3 regions of the Janthinobacterium longum genome follow, and region 3 is predicted to be linked to each of the others. Evidence: predicted binding sites of a transcription regulator. Region 3 holds the regulator's gene; each other region holds the start of a gene.
The links. Region 3 encodes sigma-54, which starts transcription at its own class of promoters, with help from an activator protein. Its sites were predicted from a motif close to TGGCANGNAANCTGCTTT; they were not measured.
Positions count from the first base shown of each region.

Region 1: adh (aldehyde dehydrogenase) is a predicted target of sigma-54. The motif match lies at 1,987-2,004, and genes of this name have one in related genera.
Region 2: ACQ4WM_RS12945 (pilin) is a predicted target of sigma-54. The motif match lies at 2,862-2,879, and genes of this name have one in related genera.

Region 1 is NZ_JBNYXQ010000017.1:4,910-9,625, reverse strand. Features, by position in the region: gene ACQ4WM_RS24415 (methanol/ethanol family PQQ-dependent dehydrogenase) at 1-636, opposite strand, end outside; gene ACQ4WM_RS24410 (high-potential iron-sulfur protein) at 893-1,213, shown strand; gene pedF (cytochrome c-550 PedF) at 1,284-1,790, opposite strand; gene adh (aldehyde dehydrogenase) at 2,095-3,615, shown strand; gene ACQ4WM_RS24395 (DUF779 domain-containing protein) at 3,622-4,005, shown strand; gene ACQ4WM_RS24390 (4Fe-4S binding protein) at 4,254-4,716, shown strand, end outside.
Region 2 is NZ_JBNYXQ010000004.1:43,809-48,524, reverse strand. Features, by position in the region: gene ACQ4WM_RS12960 (M48 family metallopeptidase) at 1-1,324, opposite strand, end outside; gene moaC (cyclic pyranopterin monophosphate synthase MoaC) at 1,408-1,914, shown strand; gene ACQ4WM_RS12950 (DUF6713 family protein) at 1,888-2,259, opposite strand; gene ACQ4WM_RS12945 (pilin) at 2,363-2,827, opposite strand; gene sucD (succinate--CoA ligase subunit alpha) at 3,041-3,922, opposite strand; gene sucC (ADP-forming succinate--CoA ligase subunit beta) at 3,936-4,716, opposite strand, start outside.
Region 3 is NZ_JBNYXQ010000002.1:381,821-386,536, forward strand. Features, by position in the region: gene lptC (LPS export ABC transporter periplasmic protein LptC) at 1-588, shown strand, start outside; gene lptA (lipopolysaccharide transport periplasmic protein LptA) at 609-1,187, shown strand; gene lptB (LPS export ABC transporter ATP-binding protein) at 1,187-1,945, shown strand; gene ACQ4WM_RS09995 (RNA polymerase factor sigma-54) at 1,950-3,428, shown strand; gene hpf (ribosome hibernation-promoting factor, HPF/YfiA family) at 3,497-3,856, shown strand; gene rapZ (RNase adapter RapZ) at 3,938-4,716, opposite strand, start outside.

The DNA.
Region 1 (4,716 bases), on a different contig from region 3:
CGCGAACAGCCAGCCCTGGGCGCCGAATTCATCGCCCGAGTTGCCGTGTATGAGCAGTACGCGGCCGCCTTTTTCGCGGATCACGAATGGCGCGCCCGTCATCGTGTAACCGAGTTTCTGGTCGCCGAATTTTTCGTTCCACATCACCTTGCCGGTGTTCTTGTTCAGCGCCACCATGCGCGCGTCGAGCGTGCCGAAATAGACCTTGTCGCCATAGATGGCCGGGCCCCGGTTGACCACATCGCAGCATGGGCGGATATCGTCGGGCAGGCGGTGTTCATAGGCCCACAGCTGCTTGCCGGTCTTGGCGTCGAGTGCATAAATGCGCGAGTAAGAGGCGGTCACATAGATGATGCCGTCATGCACCAGCGCCTGGGCTTCCTGGCCGCGCTGCTTTTCGCCACCGAACGAGAAGGTCCAGGCGGGCACGATCTGGCCGACATTTTTCGTGTTGATTTTTTTCGCCAGGCTGTGGCGCTGCGCTTTCAGGCCCAGGCCGTAACTGAGCACATCGGCGGTACCCTTGTCGGCGTTGGCGATATCGTCCCAGGTAACTTTGGTATCGGCCGCCGAGACGGCGCCGGCGATCAGGGCGAGGATGGCGAAAGCGATCGGACGTGGAAATTGTGGCTGCATGCTGGTCTCCCTTGTTGGTTTTTATGGTGGTGCGACGTGGTTGCCATGGGTAATTGAGCAACATGCGTGCCAGGCTTTTTCCACGGCGCGGGCGCGTCGGTATGCGCCGTACTGCCACAGTTGGCAACGCGGCGCTGTGCTGTTTTGTTACAGTGCGGCGTCGCTGCCGGTGGCAGGGCCGGGCTGGCACAAGGGTTGCTGTTGGGAGCAGGGAAGGCCGATATGCGCCTTCCTATAACCACAACAGGAGACCATCATGCACCCAGTACCACGCCGCCATTTCCTTTGCCAGTTGCTCGCCGTCGGCGGCATGGGCGCAGCCTCGCTCGCCGGCGCACAGTCGACCGCGCCGAAAGTCGACGAGGACAGCGACCAGGCCAGGGCACTCGGCTACCGCCACGACACGACCAGGGTCGATACGAAAAAATATCCGCAGCACAAGCCGGCTCAGCACTGTGCCAACTGTTCTTTCTTCCAGGGCAAAAAGGATGATGCGTGGGCAGGTTGCGCCATGTTTGGCCGCAAACAGATTGCGGCGCCGGGCTGGTGCCTGGCCTGGGCAAAAATTCCGGAGTAATAAGGGGTAGCAAGCAGAGGCAGCAGAGGCGCTGCCGTGGCAGCGCCTGCTTTTGATGACAGGCGTGATCCTACAAAGGCACTTCGCGCCGCGTCTCCAGATACGCCTTCACCGCCCAGATCGCCTCCTGGCTGAATACGCCTTCGAACGGCGGCATATAGACGGCGCCATTGCGCGAGCGTCCATGGCGTACCGTGTCCAGCACATACTGATCAATTTCCTGAGCGCAAGCCTCTTTTTTCTTGGCATCCGACAAGGCCGCGCAGTCATTGTCGAGCTTGCGCAAGTCGGGCGCCATGCCGCCCGAAACGGCTTCCAGTCCGTGGCAGCGGGCGCAATTTTGCGTAAAAGCGGAGTTGCCGATCCGTATCGCTTCCGCATTGTTCCTGTACGGATTTTCCGTGCGCCACTCGGCGCCCAGTTGTGGCAGTGTGGATGTGTCGACCGCCTGTGGCGTCATGTTGCCATGTGCCCAGACGGCGGCGGCCAGTATGCAGGCAAGGCCGCCAGCGGCAAGCCGCACGCTGCGCAGGCGGCTGGTTTTTCTGTTAGTGTTGACAGCAATATGTGGGGTCATGATGGTCTCCGTTGTGGTTATGCGCTTGATCGCGGCATGACCAGGGTAGCAATCGGTATGCCATCGCGCGCATCGCCAGTGCGCCTTGTTGCCATGCGTGCTGCGCTGCTCAGAAACGCAACAACTGTCGGGCGCGGATGATCCCATTTGACGCAGCTTTGCGCGTGGCGAACGGTCACCGCCGCTGTTTGCGTGCTGGCACGGCATTTGCAAAACAAGAGATCAGGATCACCTGACGAATAATCCAAAGGGCCGCCTCCCGGCGGCTTTCATCGAAGCCAAGACCAACGAGAAAGAGGACGACATGAATCTGGCAGACATCAGCAAACTGGGCGTAGCCAATCCCTTCAAACAACGCTACGACAACTATATCGGCGGCAAATTCGTCGCTCCCGTCAAAGGCGAATACTTCGGCAATATCACGCCGATCACCGGCCAGGTCTTCTGCGAAGTGGCCCGCTCCACTGCCGAAGACGTTGAGCTGGCGCTGGATGCCGCGCACGCGGCCAAGGACGCATGGGGCAAGACCTCGCAAACGGAACGCGCCAATATCCTCAATAAAATCGCCGACCGCATGGAAGCGAATTTGTCGCTGATCGCCACCGCCGAGACCATCGACAACGGCAAGCCGATCCGCGAAACGACGGCTGCCGACATTCCGCTGGCGATCGACCATTTTCGCTACTTCGCCGGCTGCATCCGCGCCCAGGAGGGCTCGGTTGCGCAGATCGACTCGGAAACCTATGCCTATCACTTCCACGAGCCGCTGGGCGTGGTGGGCCAGATCATTCCGTGGAATTTCCCTATCCTGATGGCCGTGTGGAAGCTGGCGCCGGCCCTGGCCGCCGGCAATTGCGTGGTGCTCAAACCGGCCGAGCAGACGCCGGCCTCGATCATGGTCCTGATCGAACTGATCGGCGACCTGCTGCCACCGGGTGTGCTCAATATCGTCAACGGCTATGGCCTGGAAGCGGGCAAGCCGCTGGCCTCGAACAAGCGCATCGCAAAAATCGCGTTTACGGGCGAAACCGGCACCGGCCGCCTGATCATGCAGTACGCAGCGCAGAACCTGATACCCGTCACGCTCGAATTGGGTGGCAAGTCGCCGAATATCTTCTTTGCCGACGTGATGGACGCCGATGACGCGTTCTTCGACAAATGTCTGGAAGGCTTTGCCATGTTCGCGCTGAACCAGGGCGAAGTGTGCACCTGCCCGTCGCGCGTGCTGATCCAGGAATCGATCTACGAAGCGTTTATCGCCCGCGCCCTGGAGCGGGTGGCGAAGATCAAGCAGGGCAATCCGCTCGATGCCTCCACCATGCTGGGCGCGCAGGCGTCGCAGGAACAGCTGGAAAAAATCCTCTCGTATATCGACATCGGCAAGCAGGAGGGCGCCGAAGTGCTGGCCGGCGGCGAGCGTAATACGCAGGGCGGCGACCTGGAAAAAGGCTATTACGTGCGTCCTACCGTCTTCAAGGGCGACAACAGCATGCGCATCTTCCAGGAGGAGATCTTCGGACCGGTGGTGTCGGTGACCACCTTCAAGGACGAAGCCGACGCGCTGCGCATCGCCAACGATACCTTGTATGGCCTGGGCGCAGGTCTGTGGACGCGTGACGGATCGCGCGCCTTCCGCGTTGGCCGCGCGATCCAGGCCGGCCGCGTGTGGACCAATTGCTACCATCTGTATCCGGCCCACGCCGCGTTCGGCGGCTACAAGCAGTCGGGCATCGGCCGTGAAAACCACAAGATGATGCTGGACCATTACCAGCAGACGAAAAACCTGCTGGTGTCGTACAGCCCGAACGCGCTGGGCTTCTTCTAAGGAGCGATGATGACCATGGAACGCGTGACGGCCACCCCGGCCGCGCTGGAGATGCTGGCTACCTTGCGTGGCAAGCATGGGCCGCTGATGTTTTTCCAGTCGGGCGGCTGCTGCGACGGCAGCGCGCCGATGTGCTACGCGGCCGGCGAGTTCAATCTGTCCGACACCGACGTTTACCTCGGCAATCTGGACGGCACGCCGTTCTACATGGGCATCGAGCAGTTCGCGTACTGGGAACATACGCAATTGATCATCGACGTGGTCGATGGCAATGGTGGCATGTTCTCGCTCGATAACGGCACGGGCCGGCGCTTCCTGACCCGTTCGCACCTGTTCACCGACGAAGAACTGGCGCAGCTGGGGCAACCTGCCAAGGTTGCCAGTCCATAGTTTGTTGCCACCTGGGTCCGGAACCATGCGGGCGTCATCTCCCCGTTCGCCCGGACACGGTTTTAGCTGACGGCTGCGGCCGTCAGTTTTTTTGCCCTCTGCTCCTGCTCCGGCTTGTGACAGTGTCTGTCGCACCATTGATTCGTTCTAGCACAGCGCACGCCGTATTCCTGCTGCTCTCCCCTTATTTTGCCAGGCATGCAAATTGCCATGGTCAACTCCATCAAACACAGACGATGGAGACCATCATGACAATCGCAGCGCGCTGCCGGCGTGCCGCCACGCTGATCATGTGTCTGGCGACAGGTGTGCTGGCGCTGCTGCTTGGCGCCTCGCCCGTGCACGCAGGTGTAATGACACAGGCCGAACTGGCGCGTCGCTTTCCGGCGCCATTGTCGGTCGGTGAACGCGATGCCGAACTGCCGGTCTGGCCCTTGTTCCGCCAGGGCGCCGGCGGCAATGTGCTGGCCGGCTATGTGTTCGAGTCAAGCGACCTGGCGCCCATCCCCGGTTTTTCGGGCGTGCCGGTCAACCTGCTGGTGGCGATTGACCCTGCCGGGCGCTTTATCGGCGTCGAGGTGCTGTCGCAGCATGAGCCGGTGTTCCAGTATGGCCTGGGTGAGGCGCCGCTGTTTGAATTCGTCAGGCAGTACCGGGGGGTGTCGCTGAGGCAGAACATCCATATCGAAAACCAGGCCAGTCGCGCGCGCC
Region 2 (4,716 bases), on a different contig from region 3:
TCAGCGCTTCCGCATATTGATAGGCAATCCCGCGCGACAGTGGAAACTGGTGGCGCGCCGCATCGGCTGCCTTCACCGCCCGGGGTGCGACCTCCGGCTTTTGCGCCGGCATCAACAGCACTTCCAGCTCCATTGCCGCCAGCAGCGAATTGGGGCCTTGCGTGCCGCTTGACGTCAACACGTTCGGCCCGGCCGGCTTGTGCAACGCCGCGTTGGCCGCATCGAGCTCGGCCTGCGCCTCAGCCGTCTTGCCCTGCTTGATGGCGATAAACGCCAGCCCATAGTGGGCCGCCGTCACCTGGAAACGGCTTTGCTGTTCCAGCTGCGTCTTGAAGGTTGCTTTCGCGTTCAGCAAACCCTGCATGCTTTCATCCTGCAGCACGCGTGCACGCGCACGCGCCAGGTGGAAATTCAGGCTGTCGGGCCGCTGTTTATAGGGCTGCTCGCGGATGCGCGCCTGGATATCGGCAATGCGCTCGGTGGTCAAGGGGTGGGTCTGCAGATACGCTGGCATCAGGTCGCTGTACGAGCGGCTGGCTGCCTGCATGCGGCCAAAGAAAGCCACCATGCCGGTGGTGTCGAAACCAGCTTCGCCCATGATCTGGAAACCGATGCGGTCCGCTTCGCGCTCGGCGTCGCGGCCGAAATTGATCTGGCGCTGGATCGCCAGGCCCTGGCCGGCGGCGAACACGCCCATCGCCACGTCACCGCCGGCGCGCGACGCCAGCGCCGCCAGCAAGATCGCCGCCAGCGGCATCAGTGCGTCCTGGCGCTGCTGGCCCAGCATGCGCGCGACATGGCGCTGCGCCACATGGCCGATCTCGTGCGACAGCACGGAAGCAAGTTCCGCTTCGGTCTGCGCCGCCAGCAACAGCGCCGAATGCACGCCGATAAAGCCGCCCGGCAAGGCAAACGCGTTCAGTTGCGGATCGCGCACGACAAAAAAGAAATAATCGTAGCTGGTTTCGCCGCGCACGCTGGGCCGCGCCGCCACCAGCGCATTGCCGAAGGTATTCATGTATTCCAGCAAGGGCGCATCATCGAGATAATCGCGGTCGCCCCGAATGCTGCGGATAATCTCTTCGCCGATCTTGCGCTCCATGGCAGGCGACAGGTCTTCGCGCGAAGCATCGCCCAGGTTGGGCAGGTTCGGCACGGGCGCCACCGGTAGCGGGGTCCAGCTGCTGGCAGGCTTGACCGGTGCGGCGGCCGGTGCCGGCGTTTGCGCCAGCGCCAGAGGGGCGGCCAGCAGCAAGGCCGACAGCGCACAGGCCTTGAAGCAAGCAACAGGATAAAAGGGGCGGGATTTCACGGCTGCTATCATAACCCGTAAGCGCCATCATTTTCCACACGCGCGCCGCCCCCTATAATGGTGGCCATCATCATTGCCAACAACGCCCCCACACCATGACCACACCCGAGCAAGACGCCAGCGCTGGCGCACTGACCCACTTCGACGCCACCGGCCAGGCCCATATGGTCGATGTGGGCAACAAGGAAGACACGCGCCGCAGCGCCGTGGCAGCCGGCACCATCCGCATGCAGCCGGCCACGCTGGCCATCATTGTCAAAGGCAACGCCAAAAAGGGCGACGTACTGGGCATCGCCCGCATCGCCGCCATCATGGGCGCCAAGCGCACCAGCGACCTGATACCGCTATGCCACCCGCTGGCCATTACACGCGTCACGGTCGACTTCGAAATCGACGAAGCGGCCAGCAGCGTCCACTGCCGCGCCCAGGTCGACACCCTCGGCAAAACCGGCGTGGAAATGGAAGCGCTGACCTCGGTACAAATCGGTTTGCTGACCATCTACGATATGTGCAAGGCGGTCGACCGCGGCATGGTGATGACCAATGTGCGGGTGCTGGAAAAGCATGGCGGCAAGTCAGGTGACTGGACGGCGGCTTTGTGAACGCAGGTCATTCAACAGCCACAGTGCGCAGCCCAGGCACAACCCGATGACCGCCATCGACAGCGGCAAATGAAACTGTTCCAGCCCCGCCAGCGCAAAGCCGGCGTGGATCACAAAAGTGGCCATGCCCAGCGCGGTGCAGATGCCGGCATACAGGCGCGCGCGAGGCAGCGCCAGCAGCACCTGCCGGTAGCCGGCCAGCACTATTGCAATCGCCGCCAGGTTAAACACCAGAAAGCCCTGCACGCCGCCGGGCAGGTAAAACATTTCCCATTCACGCCAATAGGCGGCGTCGATCTGATGCAGGATCAGGCATAACATGGTCCAGAAGTAGCTGCGCGCCATGGCGTCTTTCTTAATAAACAATAGCGCGCGATTGTAAAACAAGGCAGGCAGCTTGTCCGCTCTTTTTGACAACCATGCTTTTCAGCCCATGCCAGGCATGGCATCACAACGCCGCCACGGCCTTCGCAATATTGTTGCGCAGGATGGCCTGTTTCGCCGCCTCATTGCTGACCGTGGTGCTGTTGAACCAGGTCAGGCTGCTGCTGCCCGATTCCATCGTCATGGTGATGGTCTGGCCGCCGATGCCGGTGCCCAGGTCGGGCGCCAGGGTCAGGGTGATATTGCCATCGGCCACGCTGCCACTGGCCACTTCGCGCGTGGGGCTGAAAGCGGGGATCGGGCTGGGCTTGGCCTCGGTGGTGGTGCTGCAGGTGGATGCCTCGCCACCATTTTCCTGCACGCACAAGGCCACCGCCGTTTTCAGCGGCGCGGCTGCCGCCAGCACGTTGCTGACCTTGGCGCGCATCGTGTAGTCGCTGTATTGCGGGATGGCCACGGCCGCCAGGATGCCGGCGATCGCCACCACTATCATCAGTTCTATCAGGGTAAAGCCGGCTTGGGCGCGCATGGTGTCCTCCTGTTGTCAGATGCTCACCAGGGAAAATGCAAGCGCTGTGCCAGCGCCGCGCACGGGCAAGGCTGGGCATCGAGGCAACAAAAACGACGCATTGTGTCCGGTTGCGACCATGGCGGTCGCTGCGCGACCAGAATGGCCGTGGCTGCCAGACAATAAAAAAAGGAGCCGAAGCTCCTTTTTTTGTACTGATTTGACCGCGCTGTATTACAGCATGGCTTTCAGCAGACGCGCCATTTCCGACGGGTTCTTGGTGACGGTGATGCCGCATGCTTCCATGATTTCCAGCTTGGCTTGTGCCGTATCGGCACCGCCCGAGATCAGCGCGCCGGCGTGGCCCATGCGCTTGCCTGGAGGCGCGGTGACGCCGGCGATAAAGCCGACCACCGGTTTTTTCATGTTGTCCTTGATCCAATAAGCAGCATTGGCTTCGTCAGGACCACCGATTTCGCCGATCATGATGACCGCGTCGGTATCCGGATCGTCATTGAACATCTTCATGATGTCGATGTGTTTCAGACCGTTGATCGGGTCGCCGCCGATGCCGACTGCCGACGATTGGCCCAGGCCCAGTGCGGTCAATTGACCAACTGCTTCATAGGTCAGGGTACCCGAACGCGATACCACGCCGATGCGGCCCTTTTTATGGATGTGGCCTGGCATGATGCCGATCTTGATTTCGTCTGGCGTGATCAAACCTGGGCAGTTAGGGCCCAGCAGCAGCGTTTTGCTGCCCGATTTGGCCATGCGGTCTTTCAAGGCCATCATGTCACGTACTGGAATGCCTTCGGTGATGCAAATGGCCAGATCCATTTCAGCTTCGACAGCTTCCCAGATCGCGGCGGCCGCGCCTGCTGGCGGCACGTAGATCACGGAAACGTTGGCGCCGGTTTCTTTTTTCGCTTCGGTCACGTTGGCGAAAATAGGAATGCCTTCGAAGTCTTCGCCGGCTTTCTTCGGGTTCACGCCTGCCACGAAAGCGGCTTTGCCGTTCGCGTAGTCGCGGCAACCGCGGGTGTGGAACTGGCCGGTCTTGCCGGTGATCCCTTGGGTAACGACTTTGGTATCTTTATTGATCAGAATGGACATGTTGATTCCTTAATTAAGCTTGACCGGCAGCAGCGGCAACGACGCTCTTGGCTGCATCTTCCATGGTGTCGGCTGCGATGATAGGCAGACCGGAATCGGCCAGCATCTTTTTGCCCAGGTCTTCGTTGGTGCCCTTCATGCGCACCACCAGCGGTACGTTCAGCGAAACGGCTTTGACCGCAGCGATAACGCCTTCGGCGATCACGTCGCAACGCATGATGCCGCCGAAAATATTCACCAGGATGGCTTTCAGGCCCGGGTTTTTCAGCATGATCTTGAACGCTTCGGTGACTTTTTCTGCCGTGGCGCCGCCGCCGACGTCGAGGAAGTTGGCTGGCTCGCCGCCGAACAGTTTGATGGTGTCCATGGTGGCCATGGCCAGGCCGGCGCCGTTCACCAGGCAGCCGATATTGCCGTCGAGCGAGATGTAGGCCAGGTCGAATTTCGACGCTTCGATTTCAGCTGGATCTTCTTCGTCCAGGTCGCGCAGGGCAATGATTTCCGGATGACGGAACAGGGCGTTCGGGTCGAAGTTGAACTTGGCGTCCAGGGCGATAACCTTGCCGCTGCCGGTAACGATCAGCGGGTTGATCTCGGCCAGCGAGCAGTCGGTTTCCCAGTAGGCTTTGTACAGGCCTTGCAGGTTGACGCGGGCGTCGGCGATGGAACCGGCAGGCACGCCGATTTTGGTCGCGATGTCGTCTGCCTGGGCATCGGTCAGGCCAACGCTAGGCTCGATGGTGACGTGGTGGATTTTTTCAGGGTGGCTCTCGGCCACTTCTTCGATGTCCATG
Region 3 (4,716 bases):
GCCCATCGCTGGCGCTTGATTTTTACCGTGCTGGGCGCCGTCGCGGTGGCGCTGGGCAGCTTCTGGCTGCTTGAAGTGATGAACAAGAGCAGCCAGGATGTGAGTGCCAACAAGAAATTGGACGAGCCCGATTATTTCGTCACCAATTTCAGCCTGGTGCGCATGGACTTGCAGGGCAAGCCCAGCTATATCGTCTCTGGCGCCAAGCTCACGCATTACCCGGCCGATGACTCATCCGATATCGACCAGCCTTTCGTGCGCAAGATCAGCCCGGGCGTGCCGCCCATGAACATGACGGCCGAGCTGGCCCATATCGATCAGGGAAATTCACGTTTGCAATTGTCGCGCAATGTCGTGATCGACCGCGTGGCCGGTCCGAAAACGCAGAACATGACGCTGAAAACCGAGGCGCTGACGATTTTTCCTGATGAAGAGCGGATGGAGTCGGCGGTGCCGGTCGACCTGCTCTCGGGGCGTTCGCATGTGACCGGCGTGGGCCTGAAGGCCAACAATGCCACCAGCGTGGTGGAAGTACCGGGTTCGGTGCGCATCGTGATACCGCCGCGCAAAGCCGTGCCGGCCAAATAAATAAAGAGGACCAAATCAAAATGAAAAAAATCTTGCTGTTGAGCTTGTTTTCCCTGGCGGTAATGGGCAGTGCCCATGCCGAAAAGGCCGACTCGGAAAAAGAAGCCGTCATCACCGCCCGCAGCGGCCAGGTCGATGACATCAAGCAGACCCGCACCCTGACCGGCGACGTGGTACTGGTGAAGGGCACCCTGACCATGAAGGCGGGGCGTGCCCTGATCACCGAAGATCCGCAGGGCTACCAGTTCATCACCTTCTGGGGCGAAGCGGGCAAGCTGGCTACCTTCCGCCAGAAGCGCGACGGTGAAGGTGACCTGTGGGTGGAAGGCGAAGCGGAACGGGTGGAATACAACAACAAGACGGAAGTCGTGAAATTGTTTTCCAGGGCCAAGCTCACGCGCCTGCAAGGCACCAAACCGACCGATGTGGCCAATGGCGCCTTCATTTCGTATGACAGCCGCAATGAGTTGTTCAATATGGAAAACAGCGACAGCGGCACCAGCACACCTGGCGCCGGCAGCGTGCGCATGGTGATACAGCCGAAGAACAAGCCGGCGGCAGACCAAGCACCGGCCGCGCCCACGCCAGGGAAGAAATAATGGACAAGAATGAACGTTGCGGCAGCACCCTGATCGTGCGGGGACTGCAGAAAACCTATGGCAAGCGGCAGGTGGTGCATGATGTATCGCTGCAAGTCGAGTGCGGCGAAGTGGTGGGCCTGCTGGGCCCGAACGGCGCCGGCAAGACCACCTCGTTCTACATGATCGTGGGCCTGGTGCCGTCCGATGGCGGCACCATCGATATCAGCGGTGTCGATATCTCCAGCCTGCCGATCCACCGCCGCGCACAGATGGGCCTGTCCTACCTGCCGCAGGAAGCATCGGTGTTTCGCAAGCTGACGGTGGAAGACAATATCCGCGCCGTGCTGGAAATCCAGACGGTCGACGGCCGCCCGCTTAAAAAGCCCGAAATCGAGGAACGCCTCGACAAATTGCTGGCCGACCTGCAAATTGAAAAGCTGCGCGAAAACCAGGCCTTGTCGCTGTCGGGCGGCGAGCGCCGCCGCGTGGAAATCGCCCGCGCGCTGGCTACCGACCCGCGTTTCGTGCTGCTCGACGAGCCGTTCGCCGGCGTCGATCCGATTGCCGTGATCGAGATCCAGCGCATTGTGCGGTTTTTGAAGGAACGCAATATCGGCGTGCTGATCACCGACCATAATGTGCGCGAAACGCTGGGCATCTGCGACCGCGCCTATATCATCAATCAGGGTTCGGTACTGGCGTCGGGGCGGCCCGACGACATCATCGCCAACGAGTCGGTACGCCGCGTGTATCTGGGCGAACACTTCCGCATGTAAGCCAATGAAACAATCACTGCAGCTGCGCACCTCGCAGCACCTGGCACTGACGCCGCAATTACAGCAATCGATACGTCTGCTGCAACTGTCCACGCTGGAATTGCACCAGGAGCTGGAGCAGTTGCTGACCGATAATCCCTTGCTGGAACGGCTGGACGATCCGCTCGACCGCTCGCTGCGCCTGTTGTCCGACGGTGCCCTGAGTTCGACGGCGGCGCCCGCTGAAGCGCCGCCTGCGCCACCGGGCCAGGAAGCGCCTGCACCGGCGGCAGAAGCGGAAACGTTCGATGGCGATGGCGGCGAGAGCACGGCCGCGCCAGAGGGCGGCGACAGCGACTGGAACGAGGCCAGCCGCGGCAAGGCGCCCGATGACGAGGATTCTCGTCCGCAACTGGAGGCCCATCACTGCACCTTGCGCGAGCACCTGATGGAGCAGATGCGCGTGACGGTACTGGAACTGCGCGACCGTGCACTGGTGGAATTGATCATTGATGCGCTTGACGACAACGGCTACCTGGAAGAGCCGCTCGACGATATCCTGGCGCGCCTGCCGGAAGAGCTGGAAGTCGATGCCGACGAACTGCGCACGGCGCTGGCGCTGCTGCAAAGTTTCGATCCGCCCGGCGTCGGCGCGCGCAACGCGTCCGAATGCCTGGCGCTGCAGATCAAACGCTTGCCGCAGGTGGCGCTGGTGACGCGCCGCATGGCCCTGACCATCGTTGAAAAACACCTGGCCTGGTTTGCCCAGCGCGACTTCAACAAGCTCAAGAAAGCCCTCGACTGCGATGACGAAGACCTGCGCGAGGCGCAGACCGTGATTCGCTTGTGCAACCCGCACCCGGGCGCCGTGTTCGCTTCGGATGTGTCCGACTACGTGGTACCCGATGTGGTGGTCAAGCGCGCCCGCAACGGCTGGCAGGTTTCGCTGAACAATGACGTGATGCCGCGCCTGCGCGTGAACGCCATGTATGCCAATCTGCTCAAGCAGGGCAAGGGCGAAGGCGGCATGGGCGCACAGCTGCAGGAAGCCAAATGGCTGATCAAGAACATGCGCCAGCGTTTCGACACCATCCTGCGCGTGGCGCAGGCGATAGTGGAACGGCAAAAGGATTTTTTCTCGCACGGCGCAGTTGCCATGCGGCCACTTGTGCTTCGCGAAATAGCTGATACACTGGGTTTACACGAGAGTACTATCTCGCGCGTAACAACCCAAAAGTACATGCTGACCCCGCATGGAATGTTTGAGTTGAAGTATTTCTTTGGCAGCCACGTCGCCACCGAAGCAGGAGGGGAGGCGTCATCGACGGCGATACGGGCCTTGATCGTGCAATTGACAGGAGCAGAGAACCCTAAAAATCCTTTATCCGACAGTAAGATTGCGGACATGCTGGGGGAACAAGGCATGGTAATTGCGCGACGTACTGTTGCCAAATACCGGGAAGCGTTGAAAATTCCGCCAGTGAGTCTGCGTAAGTCTTTGTAGTTTTTTCGGTTCCTCTGCGGGCCGGATCGATGGACACCGCACGAACCCGATCATCTTTAGGAGTGTGTATGAATCTCACCATCAGCGGACATCATCTCGAAGTGACACCAGCCATCCGTGAATACGTACAAACCAAACTGGAGCGCGTGAAACGCCATTTCGATCACGTTATCGATATTGCCGTGATTCTGACCGTCGACAACCTCAAAGAGAAAGAAAAACGCCAGAAGGCCGAAGTGAATCTGCGACTGAGCGGCAAGACCGTCTACGTGGAAAGCCTGGCGCATGACCTGTATGCCGCAATTGACAGCCTGATCGACAAGCTCGACCGGCAAGTGATGAAGTACAAAACCAAAGTGCAAGAGCACGGTAAAGAGGCGATCAAGCATCTGCCAGACAACACTGCTGAAGAAGCCGCCGCCGTCTAGGCCTGCCGCTCCAGATTGTTGTGATCAACTAAGGGCGCGCTGTTTTATCATCGCGCCCTTTTTTGCGTCCGTTTTTCCGCCTCAGTGACGCTCGCGGTGGCGCAGCACGACCCGTTCGCGGTCGGCAAAATACTGCGCCAGGTGTTCCGCCATATACACCGAACGGTGTTGCCCACCCGTGCAGCCGAGCGCCACCGTCAGATAACTGCGGTTGTCGGACTTGAACGATGGCAGCCACTTTTCCACGAAATTGCGGATATCGGCAAACAATTCCAGCGCGCTGGGCTGGGCGTCCAGAAAAGCGATCACGGGCGCGTCGCGGCCATCGAGCGGCCGCAGCGCCAGGTCGTAATACGGATTGGGCAGGGCCCGCACGTCAAACACGAAATCGGCGTCCAGCGGCACGCCCAGCTTGAAAGCGAACGACTCGAAGAACAGAGTCAGCGGTGCGCGCTCGGAGGCGACGATATCCTTGACCCAGGCACGCAGTTTGTTGGCGCTCAGTTCCGACGTATCGATCACATGGCCCAGTTGCTGGATTGCCGACAGCCGTTCGCGCTCTTCCGAGATGCATTCGATCAGCGTGCGGCGGCTGGCGGGATTGTGATGGGGCCGCAATTCATGCGACAGCGGATGGCTGCGCCGGGTTTCCGAAAAACGCGCCACCAGCGAGTGTGTATTTGCCGTCAGGAACATGACCTTGACGTCATGCCCCTGGTCGCGCAGCAGCGCCACATTGTCCGGCAGACTGGCCAACGACTCGGCGCTGCGCGCATCGACGGCCACGCCCAGGCGGTCCGTGCCCTCCTCCAGCAAGGTTCGCACCAAACTCGGCAGCAAGGCCGGCGGCAGGTTGTCAA